DNA from 2 places in the Paenibacillus sp. B-A-8 genome. Region 1 is predicted to be linked to the other one. Evidence: riboswitches for the same ligand, from Rfam matches in the RefSeq annotation. Region 1 holds a riboswitch; the other holds the start of a gene.
The links. Region 1 has a riboswitch for cyclic di-AMP ahead of ACN6MV_RS11280 (KamA family radical SAM protein). Riboswitches for the same ligand answer to the same signal wherever they lie in the genome.
Positions count from the first base shown of each region.

Region 2: linked by a shared signal. The riboswitch ahead of ACN6MV_RS26015 (TrkH family potassium uptake protein) and the one ahead of ACN6MV_RS11280 (KamA family radical SAM protein) in region 1 are both predicted to bind cyclic di-AMP.

Region 1 is NZ_CP183882.1:2,621,407-2,637,148, reverse strand. Features, by position in the region: gene ACN6MV_RS11285 (helix-turn-helix domain-containing protein) at 1-601, shown strand, start outside; cyclic di-AMP (ydaO/yuaA leader) riboswitch at 650-791, shown strand; gene ACN6MV_RS11280 (KamA family radical SAM protein) at 931-2,100, shown strand; gene ACN6MV_RS11275 (hypothetical protein) at 2,102-2,827, opposite strand; gene ACN6MV_RS11270 (ABC transporter permease) at 2,824-3,537, opposite strand; gene ACN6MV_RS11265 (ABC transporter ATP-binding protein) at 3,534-4,388, opposite strand; gene ACN6MV_RS11260 (TetR/AcrR family transcriptional regulator) at 4,390-5,016, opposite strand; gene ACN6MV_RS11255 (YafY family protein) at 5,239-6,150, shown strand; gene ACN6MV_RS11250 (DinB family protein) at 6,231-6,746, shown strand; gene ACN6MV_RS11245 (YdeI/OmpD-associated family protein) at 6,798-7,367, shown strand; gene uvrA (excinuclease ABC subunit UvrA) at 7,420-9,924, opposite strand; gene ACN6MV_RS11235 (MarR family transcriptional regulator) at 10,154-10,591, shown strand; gene ACN6MV_RS11230 (alpha-mannosidase) at 10,689-13,442, opposite strand; gene ACN6MV_RS11225 (beta-galactosidase) at 13,488-15,742, opposite strand, start outside.
Region 2 is NZ_CP183882.1:5,788,806-5,804,547, forward strand. Features, by position in the region: gene ACN6MV_RS26005 (LysR family transcriptional regulator) at 1-148, shown strand, start outside; gene ACN6MV_RS26010 (potassium channel family protein) at 219-887, opposite strand; gene ACN6MV_RS26015 (TrkH family potassium uptake protein) at 901-2,196, opposite strand; cyclic di-AMP (ydaO/yuaA leader) riboswitch at 2,333-2,512, opposite strand; gene ACN6MV_RS26020 (CPBP family intramembrane glutamic endopeptidase) at 2,827-4,512, shown strand; gene uvrC (excinuclease ABC subunit UvrC) at 4,619-6,571, opposite strand; gene trxA (thioredoxin) at 6,693-7,010, opposite strand; gene ACN6MV_RS26035 (YqzM family protein) at 7,369-7,524, shown strand; gene dnaI (primosomal protein DnaI) at 7,694-8,650, opposite strand; gene ACN6MV_RS26045 (DnaD domain protein) at 8,669-10,207, opposite strand; gene ACN6MV_RS26050 (YuiB family protein) at 10,496-10,792, opposite strand; gene hemQ (hydrogen peroxide-dependent heme synthase) at 11,138-11,890, shown strand; gene ACN6MV_RS26060 (hypothetical protein) at 11,941-12,219, opposite strand; gene ACN6MV_RS26065 (NAD(P)/FAD-dependent oxidoreductase) at 12,221-13,414, opposite strand; gene ACN6MV_RS26070 (NAD(P)/FAD-dependent oxidoreductase) at 13,746-14,720, shown strand; gene ACN6MV_RS26075 (sporulation histidine kinase inhibitor Sda) at 14,852-14,995, opposite strand; gene ACN6MV_RS26080 (YheC/YheD family protein) at 15,310-15,742, opposite strand, start outside.

The DNA of each region.
Region 1 (15,742 bases):
TAGTGATGAAAGAGCCTATAGAACCGTTTCCGGCATCGCCCCGACACTCACCTTTGATTCCTTTGCACCACTCGAAAGTCGAATGCGAACACTAGGCAGCTGGCTCGGTAAACAACGCGAAGCCGAAGCGTGGCTGGAGTCATTTACAATCAAAAACGCTGCCATGTGGCAGCAGCTTTACGAGACCAGTCTCCAAGCCGGAGAGACTGCCTCTGCTTTGGTCTATGACCACGGAAATCATCTGTATGCTATGGGAATGTCCGGATTCTCCACAGCACTTTATGCACCATGTGGTCTACAACCGACAGAGGAGATTCAAGCCATACTGGATGAAGAATTAGGGTTCGCTGAAGTTGATCCAGCGCGATTACCTGCTTATACTGGAGATCATATCTTCATGCTCATTCCTGAGCGTCCAGACTCACGGGCTGCTATGGAACTACTACTAGACAGTTCACTTTGGAAAAGTCTTCCGGCAGTACGTCAGGGACATGTTTATCTGCTCGACGGAAGCAAATGGAACTCTAGTGATGCGTTAACTCGGGAGAAGCTGCTAACGCTGCTACCTAAACTGCTCGGTGGAAGCCCCCCTAGTAATTGAAGGTGAATCTAGGATTCTCTTTTGACTTTTCAAAACTTCATGGGGTATACTTTACCTACGCTTAATTTCCAACTTTTACAGTTGAAAAGCGGGGGAACCAGTTAATTGGGGCGAATCATTGAGCATTAGAATGTAGGGTACCATCTTACCCGAGTCCGTCAGCTAACCTCGTCAGCAGTGGATGGGTCTGCTTTTCATGTTATTTACATAACCAGAGACCCTTGCTAAGGGTCTCTTTTTGTGTTTTTTTGGACCCTGCTGGCAGTAGATTGGCCTTTGACACTAAGGCTTCCTCTTTTCTCACACAAAGGGACAAAGGAGAGATGTAAGTGCAAAAGGTAAAGTACATCACGGATATTCACAAAATTGCTATGTTGTCTGATCTGGAAAAAGAGAACTTGAAAGAAATCACGGACAAATTTGTTTTTCGTGTGAATGACTACTATCTGTCTTTAATCAACTGGGACGATCCAGATGATCCCATTCGTAAACTGGTTATCCCTAACGAAGGTGAACTGCTGGAATATGGACGTTGGGATGCTTCGGATGAAGACACGAATTATGTGGTGCCGGGATGTCAGCACAAGTATAAAACAACAGCATTACTGATTGTATCCGAGGTCTGCGGAGCCTATTGCCGCTACTGCTTCCGTAAACGCCTGTTCCGAAATGACGTGAAAGAAGCGATGTCTGATGTCTCTCCGGGTCTGGAGTATATTGCAAACCACCCTGAGATTAACAACGTTCTTCTTACGGGCGGTGACAGTTTAATTCTCTCCACACCAAAGCTAAGATCCATTATTGAAAACTTAAGAAGCATTGAGCATGTCAAGATTATCAGATTAGGTTCGAAGATTCCCGTATTTAATCCGATGCGGATCTCTGAAGACGAAGAGCTGTTGGAGCTGATTCGTACTTACTCTACCGAAGACAAGCGAATTTATGTTATGGCGCATATCAATCATCCTCGTGAAATCACACCTGAAGCCAAAAAAGCATTTAAAGCCCTCCACAACGCTGGGGCAATTGTCGTAAATCAGACCCCCGTCCTTAAAGGCATCAATGATGATCCCGTTATATTGGGAGAATTGCTAGACCGACTCTCATGGGCTGGCGTAACACCTTACTACTTCTTCGTGAATCGTCCCGTTGCCGGAAATCGAGATTTTGTATTACCTCTTGAGCAAGTCTATCAAATTGTAGAAGAAGCCAAAGCCAGAACCTCAGGACTTGGCAAAAGAGTACGCCTATCCATGTCACACACCTCCGGAAAGATAGAAATTCTCGCCATTGATAACGGAAAAGCCTATCTTAAATATCATCAATCCAGAGATCAGGAATACGGAAAGTTCATGATTCTAGATTGCCCTAAGGATGCAGAATGGTTTGATGACCTGCCCGGAAATGAGGAATATTGGACCCCTCCTGTGAAAAAGAATGATGCTATTATTTCTGTTAATGAGTTATCAAACAAGACTGCGGATCTGATTTGTAAATAATTCAATCGATTCTTTTAATAAAAATCCTGACCAAAATACTCAGAAGACTCAAATGAAATATAAGCCCCACCATAAAGCATGCAATCATACTAAAACCACTAGCATCTTCTATAGCAAAAAACAACTTAGCAGGCCAATACGTAGGAATCCACGCACCTGCAAATTGCCATGGTGATGGAATAAAATACGCTACGATTGGCCCTGCTATAAACAAACCACCTATCTTAGATAAAGCTAAGCCTTCTACCTTATTTGCAGCAAAAGAAGCAAGAAATAAAGCAAAGCAAGGGGCTTCAATTGCTAATAATAAAAGAATGTATATATGCTCCAATTGGAAGTTAGATAAGCCTGAAACTATAAAATACACCAGTGATAGAAGTGTACAAAGTACAGATGGAAGAACTAGACGATACACCATGTACCCCTTACGCATTAATGGCGTAACCGCGTAATAAGAGATGATGTTCTCATCACGTTCATCAAGCATTAAAAGACCTGTCATCATACCGGTCAGCATGGGAAAGGTCATTACTAAAAAAATCGCAGCAAAGCTACTGTATTCATTTAAATCGAAAGCATAACCGTTTGTAAGCCACTCTGCCGCTATTGGAAATCCAAATCTTGAGACGACTAAAAGTGCTAAAGGAGCAAAGATGCCGACCATAAGCACCGGGTCCAACCCAGCATGACGGATATCGCTAAGAAAAAGCGTATGATACTTCTTCATCTCTTGACTCCTCCCTTACCTATGCGCATCATTACATGTTGCTCGAAGGACCTTTTTGCCCAGACATATATCACAACATTCCAGAGCAGTAATATCGATATGGAGTACATGTAATTGCCAAGTGACATAGCTGAGGTTTCCGAACTCAACAAGCGAAGTGTTCCTTCTGTAGGTAATAATAGAAAAACATTGGAGTTCCATATCTTAAAATAACCAAGTAACGGCAGTATGAAAGGTAGTACGAATACTTGTGAGAGTAAAATGAAACCATTAATCGTCTGGCAACGAGCCACTACTCCAATCGACAATAGCGTCATAAAGCTTGACGTTAAAATGATTCCAATAGAAAATCCTATCGGGGATTGCGGAACTCCACTCGCTGCTGCATGAATAACCCATGCGGCTAAGAGGGACAGTACAGATAATGAGCAGGCTTTTGAAAGTAAATATTCCCTAACACGAATCGGAGTAACGAATAAAGGATCAAGGATACCCTGGTCTCTTTCCAGCAGCACAATCCCACCAGCCAGAATAAGCCCCAAGGCACTCGGATCGCTAAAGGTCAATAACAGCATCGTTTGTTCCCGATAATGATTAGGAATAAGATGTAGCAATACCAGATAGAACGTACAGATAATGATGTAGATCCAATAAAACCCATGCCGCCATTGAAACCGGATATCAAAGGCAAACGCAGATCTGAATCTCATGTTAACTGCCTCCCAGTAACGTCAATGAATATTTGTTCCAAAGACGCCTCTAACGAATGAATGGTTTCTATTGGGTGCTCACGGACAAGCTTTAAGAAATATTCGTTCTCCCCTATATCAGCAAGTGGGAATTCCTCATTTCTAACTTCATTATGAAGGCGATATTCCAGCCGCACTCGCTTTTTTCCATTTAGAAGCTTAAGCTCACGAGGAGAATCAATCAACTTAATCTGACCGTCTACAATAAAAGCGACTCTATCGCAGAGTTCCTCCGCGGCCTGCATATTGTGTGTTGTTATGATGACTGTTGTCCCGGTTGCCTTCTTTTCCAGAATTAAATCCTTCATTCTCTTAGCATTAACGGGGTCCAGCCCGGAAGTGGGTTCATCCAGAAATAAAATTTGTGGGTTATTTAAGAGTGCTCTGCAGAAATTCAGTCTCATCTTCATCCCCTTCGATAGCTGGGAGACCTTCAGATTAGCCGCTTCTGTAAGATTTACTTGCTCTAAAAGAAATCCTGGTTCCGCTGTTCTCCCAGAATACAAAGACCGAAATAATTGCAAATTTTCCAGCGCAGTAAACTTCGAATAGAAATTTGGAAACTCAAAAGCTACCCCTATTTGCTCAAAATACTCCGGTCCGGTATTTCTTATTTCTTTGCCCATTACTTTAACGCTACCCAAATAATTCTTTAAGACGCCTATTAGAATTTTTTGTGTTGTGCTTTTACCTGCTCCCGAAGGACCGAGAAAGCCAAATACTTCTCCTGGAGTTATGGAAAAATTCAGTCCGCTAAGGGTTGGTTCCTTTATTTTTGGGTAGGTAAAATGAAGCTCCTTCACTTCGATCATTTCATGCTCCCCCAATCTTATTGTTCTTCAAGGAAGTCATCCCCTCAGCCAGAACCCCGATCAAAAGCTCTATCGTTGCCTGATATCGTTCATCCCCAATCTCTTCCTTATGCAGAGTCAGAAGGACTATGGAGCGAATCATACTCACGATTAATTCCGGATCGATCCCAGCCATGATTCCTTCAGCCTGCCAGGATTTAATGAAAGGGACAAAAAAGTCTTTATCCTCTGTAAAATTTTGCTCCAACAACTCATTTGGTAACTTTCTTAATAACTGCTCCATTTCGCTCTTTACGAACATCTGACGTACGATCGGACTTTCTTCCATCATGCGGAAAGATTTCAGTAAAAATAATCTGATCTCTTCCTTGCCAACAGGTACGCCAACGCTAAATGAATCGAACATTGCACTACGAATTCGTTGTTCCTCTTCAAGCAATATGTGATAGAACAATTCCTCTTTCGATCCAAAAAACATATAGAACGAACCTTGCGCAATCCCGGCAGCTTTCGTTAATTCTTCAACGCTTGTTTTCTTAATGCCATGTATTTCAAAACAGCGGCGGCCTTCTGTCAACAATTTATGTTTGATCCATTCTTTTTCTTGGTCCGTGAATTTCTTGGGCATACAAGTCAACTCGCTTTTGGTGGTTTTATGAATAATTTTATTTTATATTCACAAGATAACTCTTTAATCCATATTTTGTCAATCTATTTTTTCTGTAAGCTTCACACATTTGTCCCCAGTACGTCACTACAATAATCCCCACTCCCAAAACTAGCATGAAAAAAATCTATGCTATATAATCATGCAGTAACACGAAAAGGACTAATGGGTGGGAATGCACAAATGAAATTGGAACGATTGATCTCTATGATCTACAAGCTGTTGAACCACGAAGTTTTATCTGCTTCCAAGCTGGCTGAAGAGTTTCAAGTATCCCAGAGAACTATCTATAGAGATATCGATGTCATTTGTGCCGCCGGTATCCCGGTCGTATCGTATCAGGGAACTAAAGGCGGGTATGGCATCATGGACGGATATAAAATGGATAAAAGCCTGCTCCGTTCTTATGATGTCACTTCTCTGATTACCGTGCTGAACAGCCTTTCTTCCGTGTTCGAAGACGAGCATGCACAAGGAACCATTGAACGGTTGCAAACGATTGGAACGGAACAACAGACTTCTAGTCTAGCTGTGGACTTTGAGACCCGCCGTATGGATCCCGACGCACTTTCTCTTTTACGTACGGCTATTACGGAACGAATGATCGTCCGTTTTGATTACATCAATCTAAAAAATGAACGCACAACCCGTGATTTAGAACCAGTAAAGCTTCATTTTAAATATAGCAACTGGTACATCTATGGTTATTGCCGAGCACGTCAGGAATATCGAGAGTTCCGGTTATCCCGAATGATGAATTTAATTCTGACTCAAGATACCTTTCAATCACAACATGAGGTACCCGTCGAGGCGGATTGTTCAAACAGGATAGATCAGATTGAGGAAGTGGTAATCCGGGTGCGACCCGAGGCTTTGGCAGAAGCGCTGGATCAGTTTCACCAAATGGATAAGGAATTCCATACCGATGAAAGTATGACGATGCGCATTCCAGTGTATAGACCATTGGAAGCCCGCTGGCTTTGGTCAATTCTCCTAAGCTTCGGCAGCGGCGCCGAAGTCCTAGAGCCTCTTGCACTGCGAGGTATCTTAAAAAAGCAGCTGCAAAATACCCTGAAACTTTATGAAGAAGTATGACAGTCTGCTGTCATACTTCTTCTTTTATATTAACAACAGCTACAAAATAACCTATCACAACTCAAAAGGAGATTATTCGAATGACCAATTATCCGGTAGAAATGTTTAATTACAACACTTGGGCGAACCATACCATCTTAGGGAGAATCGGGGAACTCTCTCCCTCTGTGCTGAGTCAAGAAGTGAACAACTCTTTTCCCACCATCGCTCATGCTCTTAGTCATATCTATGCAGTTGATACGATGTGGTATCTTGTTTTAACAGGCACTGGTATGCCTGAGGCTTTTCAAAAAACTATCCCGCTAAATATGCGCATTCTAAGTTCTGTGGATGAATACGCTAATATCTTTACCCAGCTATCGGAACTATATAAAGAATGGTTACAAAACCAATCCGATTTGGAGCAAACCATTCTGCTTGACAATCCATTCGCCGGAATCCGCCAAACACGTCTATCAGAAATTGTGTTGCATGCCGTCAATCACGGGACTTATCATAGAGGTAATATATCTACTATGTTACGTCAGTTAGGTCACGCTTCCACCATGAATGACTACTCCTTATTTTGGTATCAGGTGCCTACGGAAGCTATTTAATCACTAATGGGCAATATGCTCCACGCCTGGGAAGGACATTGTATTTTAATTATGGAGATAGAAAATCTAATTCTAGTAAAAACGAGAGCGGATTTACGGGGTTGGCTGCAGGAGAATTGTATGACTGAAAAATCTTGTTGGGTACTCGCAAGTATGACGCTAAACCCAGAAACATTGCTATATTTAGACGTGGTAGAGGAATGTTTGTGCTTTGGATGGATCGATGGTGTGAAAAAGAAAATTTCCGAAACGGAGCTGGCGCAGCGGCTGTCTCCCAGAAGCAAACGAAGCTCTTGGACGGAGTTGAATAAAGAGCGCGTCCGCCGCCTCGAAAAGCTAGGATTAATGACGGCTGAAGGAAGAAGGGTGCTTCCTGATATGGACCCTGATTCTTTTTTAATCGATAAGGTTATAGAAGAAAGGCTAAAAGAGGAACAGCAAATATACGAAAATTTCTTAGCCTTTCCAGCTCTTTATAGAAGAATCCGTATCGACACAATACAAAGCAATAAACATCAAGCAGAATTATTTAAGAGTAAATTAGATAAATTTATAACAAATACTAAAGATAATAAAATGTTCGGTCAATGGCATGATCATGGACGTCTTTTAGATTATTAAGATGCGTTTAAATTAATAAAGGTGAGAACATTGTCTGTTCTCACCTTTTTTATTAAAGCCCTTCAGCCAGAATTCGTTTCAAGAACATCCCCGTGTAAGATTCCAGCACTTCTGCGACCTGCTCCGGTGTGCCTTCAGCTACAAGCTTACCTCCGACTGTCCCCCCTTCAGGGCCAATGTCAATCACCCAGTCAGACTCCCGAACCAGCTCTAGGCTGTGCTCCACAACAACAACCGTATTTCCCGTATCCACCAATTTACTCAATAAGGTATGGAGTTTCTTGATGTCTGACGGGTGAAGACCTGTCGTTGGTTCGTCGAGCAGATACAGCGTGTGATTCTTAGATGGTTTGCTCAGCTCTTTGGCCAGCCTGATCCGTTGTCCCTCGCCGCCTGATAAGGTTTTGACAGATTGTCCCCATTTAAGGTACCCAAGACCCACCTCACATAACGTCTCAATAATACCGGCCATTTTGGCCTCCGAGTTAAGGACCGGTAAGCTTTCCTGTATAGACATGTCCAATAGATCTGAAATAGAGAAACCATCATATTTCACCTGCAAGACCTCATCCGTAAACCTTCTGCCTTTGCAGTCGTGACACTTCACTTCTAGATCAGGCAGAAAGTTCATGTCTACGGACAATACACCCAGTCCCTGACAGGTTTCGCACCGTCCACCCGGTGTATTAAAGGAGAAGTGTTTGGAGGTCAGTTTTCTTTTCTTCGCCTCCGGCAAAGCCGCAAATAACTGACGCAGATGTGTAAATACGTCGGTATAGGTCGCCACATTCGAACGCTGCATTCTACCCATGGGTGATTGGTCAAAGATCACCATGTTTCCGACCTCATCTAGACCCGTAATCTCCTTACAGCCTGTTTGCTCATGTTCTTTAGTACTTCCTTGTGCAAGGATATCAAATATAAGTGTAGATTTACCTGAACCCGAAACCCCTGTTACCGATACAAGACAGCCCAGCGGGATGGAGACTTCCGGAATATCAATGTTCCGGTACTGTGCCTGCCGGATGGTGATCTGCCTTCCGTTCCCTTTCCGGCGAACGCGTCCGGGAGCTTCAAGACGCTCTTCTCTGAGATAAGCTCCAGTAACTGAAAGCTCACTTGCCATCAAGTCTTCCAAGCTACCTTCACCCACAACGGTTCCACCATGCAATCCAGCACCCGGACCCATATCAATAATATGATCCGCAGCACGCATCATCTCAATATCATGTTCAATAACGAGCACGGTGTTCCCCAGATCCCGCAGCTCCTGAAGCACACGAATAAGGCCAACCGTATCCCGAGGATGAAGACCTGTCGTCGGTTCATCCAGAATGTATAACACACCGGTCAGCCCTGAACCCAGCAGTGATGCTAGACGCAGCCGCTGTGCTTCCCCACCTGATAGAGACACTGTCTGCCGGTTCATCGAAAGATAACCCAGACCAACATCGATAATCCGCTTTAGTCTAGTAGGCATATCATGTAAGATCGGTTCTAGCAGATGAAGCCCTTCAGCAGGCAAAGCCGCCTCCAGCCCTTTCGTCCACTCATATACATCGCTTAATGACCAATCTGATACTTCCGTTATCGAAGCACCAGCTACTTGCACTAGACGAACTTCTTTTTTCAGACGAGCACCAAGGCATTCCGGGCATTGCTGCTCATGAAAAAATCCTCCACCTTTCTCCTGCCCACCGGATTCCCCTTCCTTCTCCTTATAACGCCGCCACAAACCCGGTATAACGCCTTCAAATTTAGTTCCTTGGATTGGCTTAATATTAGGGAAATGACGTTTAAATGTCTCATTATCCACGCCGTAGTACAACAAATCACGCTGTATCTCACTATAGTCCTTCAACGGCAGATCCGGGTCAAACTCAAATCCAAAATGTTTTCCCGCCGCTACTAATATCCTCATCTGTATATCCCGATGAACGCCATTCAGAGAGGCTACTCCCCCCTCTTTCATACTAAGCTCAGGATTAAATACCGCTGCTTCATTAATAGTCGCCACAGACCCAAGTCCACCACAAGCTTCACAAGCCCCTTCCGGCTTATTGAAGGAAAAGTGTGACATACCCAGTTTCTCAAGCTCAGCTCCACAATGCAGACAGCCCATCGACTGGCCATCCATTTCCTCGTCTTCCTCTATTAGTAGCCCCCTCGCTTCAAAAGAAGGTGGAATACTACCACTGCAGGAAGGGCAAACCCTCTCTCCTAATCTAGAAAAAATAAACCGGACAAACGTATAGATGTCAGTTACAGTCCCGACTGTCGAGCGTGGATTACGATTCGTAACATGCTGTCCAACACTAATGGATGGGGACAATCCAACGATGGACTCGACCTTCGGTTTGCTGATCGTATCTGATGTCATGCCCATAGAATCCAAATACTGTCTTTGGCATTCCCGCTGAAGTGTATCCATCGCTAACGTCGATTTTCCTGATCCCGAAGGTCCCGTCAGGACAACTAGCTTATACTTTGGAATCGTGAGCGAGACATTCTTTAGATTGTTCTCTCGTGCACCTTTAATAACAATAGCTTCTTTCACAACGATTCCCCTCTCAATTTATCCAATCACAATACTGCCGTTTTACTTTTCTTTTTGCAAAAGCATACTGATTTCGATAGAATGTACTTGTAAAATAACATACTTTCTAATAACTTCATAATCGAATATCTCGATTGACGAGATATACAGATTTTAAAAGGGGCGTTATTCTTTGTCAAGCCAAGAACAAGCTCAACCTACACCAGAGCAAGAACAATTCACCTTACTCATGCGTGGCCTGGGTACCCGAACGGTGGTATATCAGCAGAACGTAGCCGCCTCTCTAGGGTTATACAATAATGATTTCTTATCCGTGGATATTTTGCGTGAAAAGGGACCTATCACTGCTGGAGAACTGTCCAAATTAACTGGACTTGCCACAGGCAGCGTTACAGCATTAATAGATCGACTCGAAAAAAACGGCTATGTTCGCAGACAAAATGATCCTAATGATCGACGTAAAGTGATTATTGTTCCGTTGTATGAAAATAAAGAGGATGTTATTGACACCTATCAGCCGCTTCATACCGCTATGGTTAAATTGGCTGCTTCCTATACGGATGAAGAACTTGCACTTATTTCGCAATTTTTAGGTAAAGCAAGCAACGTTTTAGAAGAGCAGATTGATCGTCTCAGTTCATCAACGCGAAGTAAATCTTCTTCTTGAAGCTCAAATTTAAAACTTAAAAAGGACGATATTCAAAAGTCATTCGACTCTCTGGATATCGTCCTTTTTTTAAATTATACGCAAAAACAAGTTAACTCTATCTCCGAATACCCATCGTTACAATTTCACATGGACCAATTGGTAAGGACACACTCCCCTTATCCTCATTGGAGAGTGGCTCGCTCTTCTCTTCTAGAATTGTCGTCTTATAGAAATACTGCTGCGGAATCGTCGTACGGATGGTCAGATCGGTACTCTGCTGACTCATGTTGTACCAGCGAAGCAATAGGTCTCCAGTCTGCTCGTTCATTTTCAGAGAGGAAAATGCGAGCTCCTGACTCTCCCATTCGAATGGAGTATACACCGGAGCAATCGGTCCTTCATGTACATCAGTCTGACATACGACCCAAGGAATCTGGAATTGATAAGCTTCAGCAAAAGCACCAGAGGTTATACCATCTCCTGTGTGTGGGATGAGCTCCATACGTACTACGTGCTCTCCGAGACACTGCGCTTCTGGAGTTGGGAACAAACCCCAGTCTCCCAATTCACCCACGCTACGGAGTAGTGTAATCGCAATGGTGTTACGACCGTCTCTTAGCACTTCATATTCATTTAATCCAAAGTTAGCGACGGTTAGACCAGCTTTTTCATTACTGATATCAACAAAGGCCTGCTGATGCTGCGTGTTACTCGGATTCATCCATTCTGCAGCTGGCTCAATATTCCGCTCCGCAACCTCGAACATCGAATCCACTTGATGTGTGGCGGTGTTCAAATCTGTCGGAAATAACGCACGGATCCGGTGGTCCTTAGCCTTATTATCTATCGTCGTTTCGATATGCAGCCCCTTCCCGCCCCGCTCCAGACTAATTACGGTACGAAGTTTAAGAATGACTGTGTCACTACTGCGCTGCGCTTTCCGTTCTGGGTAGTACACAAGAGCACGCTGTTCCTCATCCAGCTTCTCATCTGCTGAGGCTGGGATCTCCCAGTCATGCTTAATTTCCACAGATGCTCGATAAGGTGTATTTTCGAGAACGCAAATGTTCGCCTGTAGCCCCTTGGTCGTTAAAGCTTGTTCACCCTCTGGCTGTTTATACATGTATTCATTCCCGATATCACCTGTGTTCTCATATACACCAAGATCCCGGTAGTTCATGCCACTGGCTTTGTCACTCAGCGTAAATGAACCATTATCATGGATCACTACTTTGACGGCCTCATTCTCCAGCACCCGATCCCCTTGAAGCAAAGATTCAGGAGGTATAGGCAACTCTGCGTTTGCACGGCGAACCCACGCATATGCACGAAGACCCAGTGCCGGAACTTGTGCGGCCTCAAAGGTAAGTCTTACTCGGCGACACATATAGGGCTGGCGGAACTTATCGTCAGGCAAATCATAGCCAAACTGAAGACCTAAATCCTTCATCTGGCATGCAATAGGATTCCCTTGATCGTCTACTAATTCACGACCGTTTAAGTCAATATCCTTCATACGGCTGGCCGTTTCTTCTAGAGTAAAACCCTCTCGCAAATATAGACGTGCCGCATCAATTTCTACGCTCACTGTACCCGTGCGACTCCAACCTGTCATATTCATGACTACTAAGGGAAGTACTTCTTCTCCATAGGCTGCAAAACCGGTCGTATCCACAGCTTCGGCGATCATGCGCTTACTATCCTCAACAATGGTCTCTGCTACATGACGGCTTTTATCAAACCGGGTTACCATTTCGCGGTGTACCTCATCCACGCTGCAGCCACAAATGCTGTCGTGAGGATGATTCTGCATTAGCGTCTTCCAGGCATAAGTGAACAAATGATGAGGGTAAGCTTTGCCCAATACATGTGCGAATGAAGCGAGTGGCTCGGCCACCTTTTCAAGCAAGACTTGCCCTTCCTGATTCATCTGTTTCAAATAGACGCGAGCAGATGCGGTATTCACTAACGTCCCCCATCCATCCGTATGTTGGCTCCGCAGTTCTCCCTTTACGGTCGACAATTTGTTGTGATCCATTACACCATCAACAGCTTTAAGGTAATCAGGAAAGTTCGAATGGATAAACTCCATATCTGGATAGAGCCGCTTCGCAGTTTCGATAGCCTCCGGCAAATTCAGTTGAGCTGGTTGATGATCGCAGCCGTTCATGAATAACAGCTCGCCAGTAGATGCGAATTTCCGTGCATCTGCTAACTTTTTCTCCCAGAATTCTTTTGCCTCTGCTTCATTCACTGGCACTTCGTTTCCGTTCGAATACCAATTCGCAAATAGAATTCCAAGCACTTTCGATCCATCTGGACCTTCCCATATCAGCTCGGAGAAGGAAGATTCATATCCTCCGTCCGATACTGTATTGTTGAAACCAGTCGGCTTTACCCCTCTTCCAAAAAAGGCATTATTGATGCCCGATTGCTTCATTAATTGTGGAGTCTGGCCAACTAGACCAAAGGTGTCCGGAAAATAACCGATCTTAGAAGGTTCACCGTAACGCTTCGAATCCTGATGACCAATCTGCATATTACGTACATTTGCTTCTCCGCTCGTAAGGAAAGCATCTTGCAGAATATACCAAGGCCCAATCAGAAGACGGCCTTCCGTTATATGTTTCTGTAGACGCTCTTGATTCTCAGGACGAACTTGGAGGTAATCTTCCAGAATAATCGTCTGCCCGTCAAGATAAAAACTTTTAAATTCACCATCCTCATCCAATCGATCCAGCAATTCATCGACCAATTTAACAAGGCGTACATGATGCTTTTCATATGGAAGATACCATTCCCGGTCCCAGTGAGTATGTGAAATGATATGGGCTGTCTGAGGTTTAATAGATTGATCTGAACTTTTCAAGGTGAAGACCTCCTTATATGCAATACATTCTCTCTACTAAGATACTTAATGCAGTAGATACGGATAAGATACATGAATCTCAACTTCCTGCTGGCGATACACGCCTAGCAGATCACCTTTAGTATCCGTAGCGAAGAGGACAGAACGTTCCTGTTCCAACAGGAATGTGTAGGTCCGGCCAGTAACTAAATCTTTCACCTCGATCTTCGCATCCTGCGCATATTCCGACACGAAGGTGAAGAGAGCCCCCTTATCAAAGCTCAATTTACGTCCATAAATACCCGCTAAGTCTCCTCCGTTAATCCATTCAAAATCACATTCCACATGAGCAGCATTCAATGCGTAGCGGTACAGTGCGGATGTAGTTTCACTTCGACTGCTCATTTCAACTGGGACTGGGCTCCAGATGAGCCGTCCCTTACCAAGCGGAATGTTAATGACCGAATCTATAATTGAACTTCCGCTTCCAGCAGATTCATGAATCATTATTTCCTTCGATAATTCAGCAATCCGGCGGTGACCGAAGGAGACAGGAAGTTCTTGGCCTTGAAGGTTAAGCACTTCTTCACGGCGCACATTACGCAATTCACGCTTGCCAAGAATATCGTTCAAGCGCTCTGAAGAATGCCAATAAGCATCAATACCAAGTGGGCCAGTAACAAGTAATACCGCACCTGTATCTTCAACGATGTGCAACAACCTTTCCATCGCTGCATCATCGAAGTTATGTGCGCTTGGCAGCATAATAAGCCTCACAGGATGGTTCTCCAAATCATCTAGGTGGTATTCAGAAGCCCCTCTAAAAGGCATCTTTAGATCATACGAAAGAACTCGGGTAAGCTCTGTTGTAGCAGCGAAAGCCAGCTTCCGGTTAGAGAAATCATTCGAATACGGATACACCACAGCAATCTCTTCCAGCTTCCTATCTCCAAATACGTCACGAATGCCTTCTATAAACTTTCCAAAATCATAGGAGACATCCGCCTCTGGTTTTTCGGTTCCATCTGCTCTTAATGCCCCAATATGGGACTCATTCGCATTATCCATATAGAAGTTGGTATTCCAGATCCAATGTATGGCCCCCGCACCAGCAGTTCCAAACGCATAGGCATATTTGCGTTCAAGAAGATTTCGCAGCTCTAGCTCTGAACGTTTGGCTCGTCCATCAGGAGTTTCTACATACATGACGCCAGTCTCCTGAATTAAGTTTGGCTTATTGGGAGTTTTGGCAAAGATGCCATCCCACAACAGATAATCGTTAAACCACCAGGAATGTACAGTGGTGTAATCTACCGCTTCTTCATAGAAAAACGGTGAAGGACGCTGCGCTCCCAGCCCTTCATCCTGCCCAACCGTAACCATCTGATCTGGACATTGCTCCTTAATGGTGTCATATAACTGCTTCACCCATCGGTTATGCATATCCATGGAGAACAAGCAATAATCAAGCCAACGCGTCCCACTTTTAGCGCTGTGCATATCCTGCACATCGAAGTTTATCTCTTTTGCTTCTGGCAGCCTTGCCGATGCAAAGTTCGGAAGCTGTGCAGGTGTCATATTCCAGCGTTCCTGTAGCACTTCGATCTCACCATGTCTATGTTGAAGCCATTCTACAAAAGCTTGTTGCTCAAAACGATCATGACATGCACTCGGACCCTCCGAGAAAATACGTGCCGGGTCAAACATTGACGGTTCATTAATAAGATCCCAATCTACATTCGAAGACGCTTTATGACGAGATACAATAGAACGAATGAACCGCTTCTGTGCTTCTACACTTTGTGGGTCCAAATAAGGATTTACCCCTCCCCATGTTTCCGGTGTGAAGGAGAAGAACGTAAAGGTTACCTGCAGATCATGCTTCTTCGCTGTCATGATAAAGGCATCTATCGCTCGCAGTACCTCTTCTGAAACATGACCGTCATCTTGCATCACATTACGATAAGCAGTCCAGATTCCTGTTCGGATCCAGTTAATCCCTGCCTTCCGCATTTGCCCCATATCGCGATCCCATACCCCAACGTTCGGCAGAAATAGAAATTTCCGTGCCACATCACTCGTCATATAAGTCATCCCCACAACAGGTAGCGGACGCCCATCTTTTATGAAATAATCTCTTCCACTTGTTATCGGTTCACCTGCTGCCAGAAGTTCAGGGGCATGCCCCCAGAACCCTTGACGTAGAATGCGGACCTCACCATCACTGGCTTCCGCTTCGCAGACCACTTGGAACAGACCACTCCTAATTTCCAGAGGAATAGGCACCCGAACGATGTTAAGCTCAGCATTAGCCTTCAACT
Region 2 (15,742 bases), 3.2 Mb from region 1:
TGGACTGGTCTCTCTGCATATTAAAGAGCTAGAGCAGACCCAGCGAACTACCTGTCTGATCTACCGTGACGATGGAACCCTGAGCACAGCGGCCCGCAGCCTGGTGCAGGTTACAGAAGAAATGTTTCTGACAGAACGAGAGAAGTAATCCCTGCCTCTCTCGTGCAACTTAAATTTAAAAAGCCCTCCGTCCAATGAAAGGACGAAGGGCTAACTATTTAATCTTGGTTTACAACCTCATTCTCAAATCGATCAATACTTTCATTAGAACCAATGAGTACCATTACATCGCCTTCGCTCAAATGATCATGAGCCGTTGGAGCAACGATAATTCCACTTTCCCTGTTCAGGGCAACAATACTGCAGCCATATTTTGCTCTTGTATTTAAATCGGACAAGCTTTTCCCGTTCATGCAGGACGGTACGGTTAGCTCCACGATTTTATAATCTTTTGACAGTTCAATATAATCAAGCAAATTGGGTGTCACAAGCTGATGTGCTACACGAATGCCCATATCCCGCTCCGGAAAAATAACCCGGTCCACGCCCAGCCTGGACAACGCACGACCATGAAGAATCGAGATCGCCTTGGCTACAACTTGCTTCACTCCAATCTCTTTTAACAAAATAGCCGCCAGAATACTTCGCTCCATATTGTCGCCAATCGCTACAATCCCGCAGTCAAAGTTCCGTACACCTAGTGAGCGCATAATCCCCTCATCTGTAGCATCTGCCACTACGGCATGTGTCAAGTGATCGCTCATTTCCTCTACGCGTTCTTCATGGTGATCAATCCCGAGCACCTCGTAGCCCATTTCCATCAGCTCAAGCGCGAGACTTGACCCAAAGCGCCCTAAGCCGATTACTACAAATTGCTGTGCTTTCATTTCTGATTAGCTCCTATCCAATAATTATTTTACCTTCTGGATGCTTATACAATGGTTTACCCTGTTTAGGACCAAGCGCATACACTAAAGTTAATGGACCTAGTCGACCTGCGAACATAGTCAGACAGATCAGAATCTTACCGATGATAGATAGTTCAGGTGTCAGCCCCATCGTTAGCCCTACCGTGGCAAAGGCCGAGGTTGTCTCAAATAAGATCGCTAAGAAATTACTATCCTCTGTTGTGGAAAGTACCATCGACACAGAGAGGATCAATAGTAAAGCTAGTAATGTTAACGTCAACGCTTTATAGATACGCTCCTGCGCCAATCGATAACGGAACAGTACAACATCTTCACGCCCGCGCAGCATCGCGATTACCGCACCTATCATAATGGTAAAGGTAGTAGTCTTAATCCCGCCACCCGTTGAACCCGGTGATGCACCAATAAACATAAGAATAACCATAAAGAACTGAGAGGCTTGCCGGAGTCCGGCAATATCCACCGTATTGGCACCAGCGGTTCGGGGCGATACAGACTGGAAGAATGCCGATAATATTTTGCCGCCGAAATTAAGATTACCCAGTGTGCGCTGATTCGTAAATTCAAATATAAAAATAACCAAAGCACCAATAACAATAAGCCCAGCCGTGGTAGAGAGTACAACTTTGCTATGCAAAGACAATTTACGTTTTACACGAAACTCCACCAGATCAGACATGACAATAAAACCAATACCGCCGGAGACAATCAGAAACATCACCACGATATTCACTAGCGGGTCATATACATAGTCGGTTAAACTCCGAAAATCCCCAAAAATATCAAATCCAGCATTATTAAACATCGACACTGCATGAAATATCCCAAAATAAATGGCCTTTCCCAGCGGCATATCAAACGCCCAACGTATGGACAGCAGCACCGCTGCACAGCCCTCAATGACTAATGAATAAATAAGTACTCTCCGGATCAGCCGAACAATCCCCTCCATAGAACCTTGGTTCATGGCTTCCTGTAGGATTAACCTGTCCCGCAAAGAGATTTTGCGTTTCATCATCATGGCAAATAAGGTGGCCATTGTCATAAAACCTAAGCCGCCAACCTGGATAAGCAACATAATCACGGTTTTTCCAAAAAAGGTGAATGTCGTCCCGGTGTCCAGCACCACAAGTCCAGTCACACAGGTTGCCGATGTCGAAGTAAACAATGCATCAATAAAACTCACAGCATTCCCGCTCGTACTCGAAATGGGAAGCATAAGCAGCAAAGCTCCTATCAGAATAATCGATGCAAAACCGAGCACCATAATCTGAGGCGGAGAGAGCTTCAGAAACTTTGATTCAGAAACTCTGCGAAACTGTGAAGCCACTATGCTCACCCTCTTATCTTAATTTAAAGAATTCCAACAAAAAAAGCACTGGAAAACCAATGCTACCCTTGGTTCCTGCAGTAAATTAGCCTACGAGGTTAGCTGACGGATTCGGACTGTGCAGGCTGCCCTATTCGTTCCTAGAACGAAATTCACCCCTGATGAATAAAGTCACCTTTTACGGCGTATACTCATCTTTTCATTACTTCTTATGGTTCCCCCGTTTTCACCTGAAATTCGGCTATATACAATTGCATACAAATTATATCTGTTATTTCGATAAATCACAAAGACACAATTAATGGTGATTCATATGAAAAATGCGGTTTGGAGAGGATGTACCAGAAGGAGTGCCTTTTCTCATCACTTTTCCGTGTTTTCCCTGCAATTGCATCGTTTTTCATGAAAAATGAAGAAATGATCACTTTAAATTCATGGTATATATTCAGTTTCCTATTCTATAATATCTCTATTACCCATAAAAAAAATATACGATGATTTTTGTAACTATCATGGCACTAATACTATAATGGAACATAACATTGTCAGTTTACAAGGAGGCGTTACATGAATCCCGTTGGCCAGCCCTTACAGCAACGTGCCCTCTCCAAGAGGCTCATCATCTCGGGCATTATCGGTCTTATTCTATTTATTATGTTTCAGATTGCCCCCTCGGTGCTAAATAGCCCTGCCGGGGAAGATACTACCGTCATCAGTAAGGCGGAAGCCCGCGACAAAGCGATATCATTTGCGGAACAAAAGTTAAACTATACCAAAGCACCAAACGATCAGTGGAATGTACTTTATGAAACGGATTCTTCCTTTTATGGTTATATGTCCCGCGAGAAGCTTTTGGAGGACTATACAAAAAAGAAATTGGATCAACGATATCCTTTTGACATCTTTCGTGTAACACTTAGTCCTTCAGCGGAACAAGAGCCACTGATCTCCGTTGACCTCAATATGTATACTGGTGCAGTTGTCGCTTTCACACAAGGTGCAGAAGGATCATCTGCAGAATCGGCAAGCAATGTAACCACTGGTGCAAAAGAAGAGGACAAGGGTGCTGACTTGTCTTTGGCACAAAAAGAAAATCTTGCCCGCCCCTGGCTTCAGGAATGGGATGTGAATCCCGCCAAGCTGCAAATTGAATCGAATGCAGGATACTATGGGCTCGTGTATACTGACCGTTCCGTTCAGATCGGCGAATCCTTGCTTCACTATTATTTCGATTTCGCTGACGAACAGGTATCCAGCTTTAAAGCCGGATTCACTGCTCCAGCCTGGCATACCTCCTACGTGAAGGACCAGACCTCTCTCGCGGAAAAGCTTACTCTATTCGGTTACGGTCTGCCTACCTTAGCTTTAGGAATTTTGGCACTCATCTACAGCATACTTAGAAGAGAACATACCTCCTTTAAGCGCGGAATTTTCCTAAGCTCAGCTTATTTTGTAATCATGATGATCAGCACCTATAATATGCTTCCTGAATCTTCGGGCGAAGGACTCGAGGCTCAGATCACTTCCGTCATTATGTTCATCATTTATGCCTTATATAGCCTTCTAATGTCCTCCCTGCTCTATTTCTCTTTAATTGGAGGGGACGGTCTTTGGAAAAAAGAAGAGGGGATGAACCCATGGCCTCGTGCTAAAGAGCCTGGCTATGGTAAATACGTGCTGGATAGTATCCGGGCTGGATACGTCTGGGCATTCGTGCTGCTAGGGGTACAGACCCTTATGTTCATCGTATTATCATTGACTTTGCAGAACTGGTCCACTACTGACGCTACTCAATCTCCTTACAACATGAGATATGCTTGGCTGCTGCCTATCGTTGCATGGCTCGCCGGGTTATCCGAGGAAGCTATTTATCGTTTTTTCGGAATCCCTATGTTGAAAAAGGTGTTCCGGAGCACGTTCATCGCTTGCCTGATCACTACGCTGGTATGGGCGTTTGGTCATACACTTTATCCGATCTACCCTATCAGCTCCCGTCCTATTGAGCTTACCGTGATCGGGCTGCTCTTCAGCTATATTTTCCTTCGTTACGGCTTTATTGCCGTCATGTTCAGTCATGTCGTGTTTGACAGCATTCTGATGGGCGCTACGCTGATCTTTATGAAGGAAAGCGTGAATGTCGGAGCAGGTATCTTCGCGATTATCATGCCGTTCATAGTCGCCTACATTGTCTACCGGTTTAATCCACCGCAAAAACCTGATCCGAAGCCGGTTGAACCGACATCTATCATTTAAAGAAGTAACGGGTGGATAACCGATAATAAAAAAAGGTGTCACAGCAGAAAACTGCTGTGACACCTTTTTTATATTTACGTATACATCATTCCAGTCTTTCGAATGCCTATGTCGCTGGCTCTTCATCCTTGAGCGCCTCAAGAATTTGACTAGCCAGCTTTTCGCCAATAGAAAGTGATTTAAAATCCTCTATGGAGGCCTCTTTAATTTTCTTTAGCGATCCGAAATGCTTAAGCAACGCCTTGCGCCGCTTCTCGCCTATACCTGGTATGGAGTCCAGTTTAGAAGTAACCATGGACTTCCCACGTTGTTCACGGTGGAAGGTGATGGCGAATCTATGCACCTCATCCTGAATCCGTTGCAACAGATAAAATTCCTGACTATCCCGAGCCAAAGCGACAGGTTCTGGCGGATCTCCAACCAAAAGCTGAGCCGTCTTATGCTTATCATCCTTGACGAGACCACAGACCGGAATGAATAACCCCAGCTCGTTCTCCAGAATATCAATAGCTGAGGATATCTGCCCTTTACCACCATCGACTACGATAAGATCTGGTATCGGCAGGTTTTCTTTCAGCACCCGTTCATACCGCCGCCGGATGACCTCGCGCATCGTTCCATAATCATCCGCACCCACCACCGTACGAACCTTATATTTACGATACTCTTTTCGTGCAGGCTTGCCATCAATGAAGACAACCATCGCAGAAACCGGATTAGTCCCTTGAATATTCGAGTTATCGAACGCCTCGATCCGGCTTAAGCGTTCGAGCCCCAAGCTCTCGCCTAAGCTCATTGCAGCACCAGAGGTACGTACTTCATCTCGTTCAATAAGCCGGAACTTCTCGTCGATTGCGACTGTAGCATTTTGGCATGCCATACCGACCATCTGCTTCTTGAGGCCACGCTGTGGCACTAGCACTTTGGTGCCGAGCCACTCCTGTAGAATAGAGGCGCCACCTGCAGCATCAACGACACCTGCTGCTGATGCTTCCGCAGCGGCCATTTCACGGGCCTCAACTTCTTCAGGCGATTCGGGGGTATCTTCCCCCTTTTGTAGATCTTCTTCGGCTGGAGCAGCAATGACAATCGCCGGTTTAGCTTCTTTATCAACCACTGCTTCCTCGTCAAGCACATCCGGCAGAAGAATCTCCTGCGGCAGAGCAGGATTATCACTGTAATACTGCGTCACATAAGACATAAAGTCACTGTAGGCTTCCCCATAGAACGGAAAGACAGAGGAGTGGCGCTGAATCATCTTCCCTTGTCTCATGTACAGAATCTGTACACACATCCATCCCTTGTCTACCGCATAACCAAATACGTCACGATCCTTAGTATCTGTGGTGTTAATCTTTTGTTTCTCCATCAATGCATCAATATGGATAATCTGATCCCGCAGTTCCTTCGCCCGTTCAAAATATAATTCCTCAGCAGCTTCCTGCATCTTCTGCTGTAGATCCTTCTTAACCGCATCATGACCTCCGCTCAGAAAAGCAGCGATATCTTGCGTAATCTGCTCATACTCGGATTTCTGCACTTCCTTCTCACACGGCGCCAAGCATTGGCCCATGTGATAGTAAAGACAGACTTCCTTTGGCATTACGCCACATTTACGGAGCGGATACATACGATCGAGGAGCTTTTTCGTTTGCTGTGCAGCATAACCATTAGGATAAGGGCCGAAATATTTTGCTTTATCTTTAATCACCCGGCGTGTGACTTCAAGCCGAGGGTGAGTTTCATTCGTTATTTTGATATAAGGAAATGTCTTATCGTCCTTCAGAAGTACGTTATAACGCGGCATATGCTTCTTAATCAGATTGCACTCGAGAATGAGCGCTTCCATGTTACTGGACGTAACAATATATTCGAAATCAGCAATGTTAGCGACAAGCCGCTGAGTTTTACCATTATGACTGCCTGTAAAATAAGAGCGAACCCGGTTCTTAAGCACCTTCGCCTTACCCACATAAATAATGGTGCCTTCTTCATTCTTCATCAGATAGCACCCGGGCAGGTCGGGTAATAGAGCCAGTTTGTTGCGGATGTTGTCCAAAATGATCCCCTCCAGCTAAATTGGACCCATAATTAATTGGCATTCAGCACACAAAACGCCTCCGGAATGAACCGAAGGCGCTGAGCGGCAGGGCCGAGGCCCGAACAGTAGCATTTAACAATTATTGATGTTTAGCTACGATATTTTTCAGGGATTCTTTGGAGTTCAATCCCACAACTTTATCTACCGGTTGACCGTCTTTGAAGAAGATCAGGGTTGGGATACTCATCACGCCAAAACGGGAAGCCGTTTCCGGATTCTCATCCACATTCAATTTTGCAATCTTCACGCTGTCTCCCAGTTCTGCGGACAATTCGTCCAAGATTGGAGCAATCATCTTACAAGGACCACACCAAGGAGCCCAGAAGTCTACTACTACAGTACCTTGACCTTCCACTTCGTTACTGAAGGTTTGGTCAGACACGTTCACGATAGCCATGATATTGTTCCTCCTCTAAAGTTTTACGAAACATTACTCCACTCTAAACCAAAGCTTAGTTTATGGAAGTTGCTCCGAAAATATAAGTTAATAAATTGTTTCATGTAATATGATAACCAAATTACCACTTACCGACACAATTCCAGTATAACATATCTTTAAGGGATATGTTATATATCACATACAATTATATTGCCCTCAAACTAATTTTATTTACGTTACTCTTTTCTTTACAATCTCCCCAGCCTTTCGGTATACTCTAAGAAAGCGCATTAAATGTCAATGACTTATTTCATAATGGTCAACTTAATTTGCATCTTAACAATACAGGCATTGTCCCTGTAAGGAGGCAGAAGCTATGGATGTCAACGCGCAAGTACGGGACCCACGAGAACACATCAACGAAGAACCCCGCAATGATCTAGGCGATTTAATGAATGGATTTTTCGGAATGACTGCATTTATGACCGTTGTCTTTTTCGGCATGGTCATCATTAAGTTCATTTCGGAGTAAGGGAATCATCGTAATATAAAAAGAGGCTGTCTCAAAAATAGCGAATGCTACTTGGGGCGGCTTCTTTTTTTAAAAAAGTAATTTAGAGAAAGAAAACAGAGAACAGCGACCCTCCAATAAACGGAGAATCGCTGCTCTCTCTGAATTTTAAGGTTTTGAATACTCCGGCTTATCTAATTGTCCCCCGTTGATTCTCCCCGTGCAGTGGAATAACATCCACAAAAGGAGCAATACGATCCATCAAACGTTGGCCTTTATAGATCTCCTCGCCATCCTTGCTTGTAAAGCTAAGATGTTTCTCCAAACCATCGAGCGGATAATTCGAGGTATAGAAGGTTGGTTTACGGTTCATCCGATAATTTAGAATCGCGCCAAGCACGTGATCACGCGCCCATGGATTCAAGTTCTCTGCACCAATATCATCAAAGATAAGCAAATCGCAGTTTTTCATCGTATCCACGGTTTCCTTTAACTTCTGGCCGTCCATCATAATCGATTTTAAATCCTCGATAAAATCCGGCATATATACGATAACTCCAGTATAGCCGGCAACAGCAAGCTCATGAAGCAAGTAACACATCAGAAATGTTTTACCTGTTCCAAAGGTTCCGTGTAAATAAATCCCGCGTGAGGTCAGACCTTCATCTTTAACGCTCGTAATATAATCAAATATTTTATTAACCGCCGAGACCCGGCGTGGATCCTTGCCCATAATATCTATTTCATCATAACCGCCATTAAGCACACGCTCGTCCACATAAAAGCTGCGAATACGTTTGCGGATACTATCCTGACTGTCCTGTGCCACTTTAAGACGGCATGGCGTTTTGCGTTCATATAAATCCGTTGAACCATTCACAGTCTCTACCGTAAGTTTACTATAATGCCCCGGAAAATCATTTGGACATTTCTCAAGTCCCGGACAGTTCGCGCAGTTGCGACTTTCCTCAACATATTGATACAGACGGCTCATATGAAGCCGCAGTCGCGATTCATCCAGCTCAGGATGTTCGGACTGCAATGCCTTCACAAGTGGATGATTGAATAACCCCTGTTCAAGATCGCGTTGACGCTGCCGTAGAGTTGGATTGTTGATCGAACGAAGTACATCGCCCATAGACTCCATAGTTCCACCTCTCTTTCATTACGGCGCTTGGGAAACGCCTTTTTTCTTGCTGGCTTTAATTTCTGCCGCTTTCTTCATCATCGCCGCGAATTCCTCTTCCGATACCGTTCCGGCACTTCCATCGTCCAGCCCAATCGGTATTTCCGGCTTGGCCGATCTGCCTGCATTTTTAGCATATGAACGTGATCGTGGTCCTGCTGCCGTGTTAGTTGTGGCACCCTTGCCCTTCACTTTGGACTGATCCCTGATATATTTTACAGCCTTCTCGTAGGTGTTCACTTGTTTAACCAGCATATTGGAAGCAATAGCCTCCACAAAATTGCGGTTCATTCGTTGTTCTCCACCAGAGGCTACCATAGTCATTAAATAATGAATAAGTACGTTGATTACTTCACCGCTTAGCTTATAGTTCAAATCTATTTTCTCGAACATATCCATCAAATGACTGGGTACTGCACCTGGAAAAAAGGTTTGAAGCAGCCGCGTATAAGGTTCGTTCCGCAGCATCATATTATATTGGTGAATGTCGCATTTGGACAAAAATTGTGGTGGTACTTCTACATAATACTCCATCTCTACAGATTGCTCCGGTGGCGCAATAGAATCATCATTCTCTTCGGAGGCACTGGCTCGGATGGAAACAACCTTAGCAGCTGCAATTTCACGCTTTTCCTGCCGTTTCATATCTTGCCTGAAATGCTGGCTGGCTTTATATTGCAGTGCATCCAGTATTACCTCGCCTTCCGGCGAGAACACGCCATCTTCATCCAGCAGACGACATAAATCCTGTGGACTGAGTTCATACTTATGAGCTACATAGTTAATAACACCCATTTGAGTATGGTCAAAGCGAAGTTTTTCTACATGAGCCCGGTTCACAGACTCCCGTGGAAAACGCAAAATAATATCGCTATATCCAATCGCCTGTTCTCCCGATTCACGCATGCCGGGCTGACGCACAGAGGCCACTTCTGCAAGTGCCTGTTCCAGTTCATAATCAATGACATGTGTATTTAGTTGAAAAATATCATAAAAAGGCACGGAAATATTCTCTTTGCCTATGGATCTGCGACTCCACTCTTCTGGCTCTCGGTTCCAGAATTGTTCCCGTAAGGACAGCACAGCAAACTTGCCGATCTTATCGCGTAATAGCAACGTCAAATGCTGAGTAGCAAAAAAGTCAGCTGGCGATAGCGGCGGCATAAGCTCATATTCATATAAGTAATCATCGGTTTCCGGCACATAGATTCGACAGGTCTGCAGCAGACCTACCGCTTCTAACCGGGAAGCCTGATCTATTAAATATTTGCGGCCTTTCTCATTCGGTTCAACGCCTAGCGTCATAAATAATCTGCGCTGTTGCTCCACTCCAGAATAGCCAATGCTATCTGCTGGCACATGTTCAACCAGCAAACGATAGAAACTGATTGCAAAAGCTCCTACCATAGGTTGATACACAGAGCTAAGCATACGTCCATCTATAACACTAAGACCAAATTCGCGGGAAACGCAGTACCGATGATGTTCGGTGAAATGATGTAAGTTACTCATGCGCATCTACGGATACCCCCTTGTTTTCACGAATTCATACAGGATTCTATTCTATCATAAAAAACGTCACCGGAAATGTAAATAAACTACCAATTCCGACTCTTTTCGCTATATAATCAGCTTTTTCTTACGATTATCTGCCTCTATTAAACAAGAAGAAACGGCTTCGCTGTCCTCTGAAAGAGGAAGGTTCCGTTTCTCGCTGAATTTCAAAATTGATTCTTAGCACCTAAAAGCTTATATGTTCAAAAAAACGACTCTCACATCAGAGCCGCAGGTCTTCCAATTAAATCTTTAAAACATCTTGTAACCACCAAAGCGCAGTTTTTGAATGGTCCATCCACTCAATATAGCACCTGCAAGACCAGCAACACCCGTTAAGTAATCAACAAAGTGGAAACTGGAGAGATGCTCCCAAAGCGACATCGCGCTTCTATCCCAAATGGAATAGACTACGACGGGTAGAATAATAAGAACGAATAGATAAGCGGGAAACCAGGTTGTCTTCATTAACATGTTAAGAATAAATCCAATACCAAACATCATCACAAAGAATAAAACGGTTAGGATAAACACTGGAATAAACCCCATGTTACCGCCACTACCCCTTTCTATAAAGAAGCGCACATCTTATACGAGCTAGTAGTAAGTTTACTAGAAAAAATGTCACGAAGCAATGAACTTTATTCAAATTTAGGCCTAATTCACTTACAACAGATTGTCATCATTTGCTCTAAGCAACTCGATTGCGATACAATGCATATAGATTAATGAATCGTACATAGTCTATGATGCAGGAGCTTCGTAGCAAGTTTTACACGATGTTATTCAGCGAAGCTTAGGCTTCGTAAAACTAAGTGTATGCTTTCGATGCAAGTTTTACGCGAAGTTATTCAGCGAAGCTTAAGCTTCGTAAAACTTTTAAGGAGTGAGATCATGAACGAAGCCGCTATGACACTGGAAGGCTGGTATGCATTGCATGACTTCCGCTCACTGAACTGGACCGCATGGACGGCAGCAGATGATGAAGAACGTGCCGTTGCTATGGAAGAATTACATGCTTTTATGCAGGAGTGGAGCACTGTCGAAGAAGCTAAGGAAGGCAGCTCTGCAGTATATTCCATCGTTGGCCAGAAGGCCGATTTCGTAATGATGTTCTTGCGTGAAAGTTTGGAAGCTCTGAACCAGCTTGAGACAGCCTTTAACAAAATAGCTTTTGCTCAATATACAACTAAAGCCTATTCCTACGTAAGTATTGTTGAATTAAGCAACTACCTTGCGGGGGGCAGCGATGGTAGCGACCCTATGCAGAATCCACATGTCATCGCACGTCTAAAGCCTGTTTTGCCGCAAGCGAAGCATATTTGCTTCTATCCAATGAACAAGAAACGCGAGCTTGCCGATAACTGGTATATGCTTGATATGGATAAACGCCGCGAGCTGATGGCTTCTCACGGATTAATCGGACGAGGTTATGCTGGTAAGGTGAAACAGATTATCACCGGTTCCGTAGGTTTTGATGATTGGGAATGGGGTGTAACCCTGTTCGCTGAAGATCCGCTGCAATTCAAGAAGCTGGTCTACGAAATGCGCTTTGACGAAGTCAGTGCTCGCTACGGTGAATTCGGACCTTTCTATGTCGGCAACCTGCTGACTGAGGATTCTTTTGAGGAAATGCTTAAATTGTAACAAAAAGGGTGAGTTTCCAGATCGTTATGGAGACTCACCCTTTTTGAATGCTATAACGAGGTTCCTGCTTCCTCATCCTCTTCGCTGTCATCTTCATCATCACGCAGACTTTCCAAAAATTCAGCCGTAGCCCGGTCACGCGCTCGCCCTTTTTCCTTTAAGCGTTCAATGCCAGGGAGAATGAGCAGATCAATTTCCTTTTGGACAACATAAGCTAGATCGTACTGATTCTGATCCTCCAGATAAGATCCAACCTCAATCAGTCCGTTGTATCGGTCCAATTCTTCTCTTGTCAGCAATCCACGCACCTGCACGCTGCAGTGACGCATCTTATAAGAATCTTCCTTTTTTCAGAACCAGCGGAATTCCACCGATAATGAACAAATAGCGCATATCCACAACTTTTTTCAATTGAGCTGCAGTCCAGCCCTTGTAAGTTTTGCTGCCAACTACAGCAATCCCTTGTCCTTTACCTAGAGAAGCTACTGTTCCTTTATTGCTGAATGCGAATTTCTTTGGTTGTTGATTACGGATCGCAGCCACCAAATTATGTGCACAGCATTCTCCCTGTTGCATAGCAATTTGTGCTGTTGGCGGGTAAGGACGTCCTTCTGGGTTAATCATCAAGGAGCCGTCTCCAATAATGAAGATATTGTCTTGGCCTGGTGCACGTAAATATTCATCTACTTTCACACGACCACGCATAGCTTCAAATCCTGCAGCTTCAATCAGACGATTTCCGCGAATTCCGCCTGTCCAGACAATTGTAGAAGCTTTAATCTCTTCACCTGATGCCAGAATTACACCGTTTGGTAGACATTCCTTGATCGCAACGCCCATCTTGAATGTAACACCCTTCTTAGTGAGCAGGTTCATTGCATACTCAACAAGTTCTGGTGCAAATCCAGGCAGAGCTGTTGGAGCAGCTTCTATGTTATATATATTTACCATGCTTGGATCAACGTCAAATTCTTTACACAACCCAGGGATGCGGTCCGCTAATTCGGCCACAAATTCAATTCCGCTAAAGCCGGCACCACCGACTACGAAATTGATATGCTCCTGAGCGTTGTTCTCGTTCTTGTATTTGGCAAATTGATACTCAATATGTTCACGAATCAAACGAACGGAGTTGATGCTCCGGATCGTCAGTGCGTATTTATCAAGTCCTGGGATACCGAAGGTTTCAGGCTCTCCGCCCAAAGCAATGACGAGATAGTCATACGAAAGAGTACCATCCTCCAAAATAATCTTTTTCTGCTGGGTACGAATTTCCTGAACAGATGACTTAACGAGATCGATCTTGAATTCATCGATTAGTTTAGAAATAGACACCCGAGTGTGTTCAATACTATCTGTACCCGCAGCAGGCATATGTAGATGGGTAGTAAAATAGTGGTACTCGTGACGGTTTACGAGCGTGACATCCGCTTCATTATAGTTCAAAGCCTTCTGTAAGCGCTGTGCGGTCAAAATACCCCCATAGCCCGCGCCTAAGATTACGATTTTGGGAATACTACTCATGTTCCGGCTCCTTCCAAGAGGTAAATCTGTCTTTGTATTTTTTATTGAAACAATGTACGGTCCTTTTTGTGAATTTATACACTTATATTTAGAAGAAATTCCAATCAAACTTAAAGGATTTCTAAATTGACCATATCCATTGTAAACCTTAGTGTAGTATTAATCAAACATTAAAATACTAAAAAACGTCACATTCTTATTGTGTTCTAAAGTCTTTCTTTGCAGGTATGTGTCACAATGTTTATAATAAGAAAGAATACAAGTATGGCAAAATGAATATATCAACTCGGAGGTGTAATATCCCGTGACACAAGAGCAATCCGGCGTTCCTATGAGCGACCTTTTAATCATAGGTGGCGGTCCAGCTGGCATGTTTGCCGCATTTTACGGTGGGATGCGTCAGGCATCAGTAACACTTATTGAAAGTATGCCCCAATTGGGAGGACAACTTGCTGCACTTTATCCTGAAAAATACATTTATGATGTAGCAGGTTTCCCAAAAGTAACTGCACAAGAATTGGTTGACAACCTGACACGGCAAATGGATATGTTCCAATCGAATATCCGGCTGGAGGAGAAAGTAATTTCTGTTCAGAAACGGGACGAACGCCATTTTGTAGTTACAACTGATGTAGCAGAATACCACAGTAAGGCTATTATCATCACAGCTGGTGTAGGCGCTTTTGAACCCCGCCGTTTAGAACTGCCAGACGCAGGACGGTTTGAAAAAGCCAACCTCCATTATTTTGTGAATGATTTAAATGCCTTTAAAGATAAAAAAGTTCTGATCAGCGGTGGCGGAGATTCCGCAGTAGACTGGGCGCTAATGCTGGAGCCGATCGCGGAGCAGGTAACCCTGATTCACCGCCGGGATAAATTCCGTGCGCATGAACACAGCGTAGAGAATCTGATGGCTTCCAAAGTTAACGTAATTACACCTACTGAAATTACAGAACTGCATGGTGACGAGTTTATTACTAAGGTTACCTTATCTCATATCAAAACTAAGGAAACACAAGAGATCGAAGTCGACAGTGTAATCGTCAATTTCGGATTTGTTTCCTCGCTAGGACCTATTGCAGAATGGGGTATCGATATTGAAGGAAACTCCATTGTCGTTGACTCACGTATGGAAACAAGTATTCCAGGCATCTTTGCGGCCGGCGATATCACCACATATCCGGGTAAGCTGAAGCTGATTGCTGTAGGATTCGGTGAAGCTCCAACGGCTGTGAATAACGCAAAAGTCTATATCGATCCGGAAGCTAAGCTTTCACCAGGTCACAGCAGTAATATGAAACTCTAATTCTATCTACTACAATAAAAAAGGGTATTCTGATAGGCCTATCAATAGCAGCCTATCAGGATACCCTTTTATGTTTGTGACTCGCGGTCTATTTATATGTAGCCAGCTACAAAGGTATACTTTGCGCTCTTTTAATGAAGAACCGCATGAACTGGAGAGTGTAAGTTTCGTTTGCGAATCTCAACGAGTAGAAGAGCGATGAAATCATGCTCTAGTTGCAATTCTATCGCTCTATGGTAAGAGTCTAGAAGCATCTCATCGGACAATTCAACCATAACGTTCATCTACCTTTCCTGTATTTGGATCTGAATCTATCATATCAAACTATCATTTTTCGAACAAGCGTTCGTGTTATCCACAAGTACATGTGGAAATCCTGTGTATAATATGTGCGTAAGCGTTACAAAGGTGATAACTGCACAGTGGAATATGGGGATAATAGTTATACACAGGATTGAACCACTTGTATACAGCTAAAAATATATTTTTATTGTAAATAAATTACAATATAATTTACCCCAAAAGAACGCAACTAAACGCAATTTTATCTCACTACTCTATTATCGTCAATTTAAAAATATTTGTTAATTTACTGAGGTCTTGTATTAACCTCCAAAATCCATATTTTACCTGAATAATCCACAGCATAATCAAAGCCCAGTTCACCTATTCCCGGGAAGTGCCGCTCCATTAGTTCAATACATACAAGTGTTAGTCTACGCATCTCCGCTTTCTTCGCCGATGCTTTCATCCGGGGCAACGATCTGCGAAGTCCTTCACGACAAGAAAGCATCGTACCACCTTTACATAAATTGGTTACGAACAGGCCCGGTCGAGCTAATCTTCCTACCATGGAGCGAAACTCCCATACAGCACCATTTTTCACTACCTTTACCCGATAATCAATAGGACGCCCGCCAATCCTGGCGAGAGAAATCCCCTGTTGAATCAAATATCTGCGTCTGACCTTGACGAAATGGAGCGCCCGTCTCATGGATCTGAAATCCTTGTAAATTCGAGTT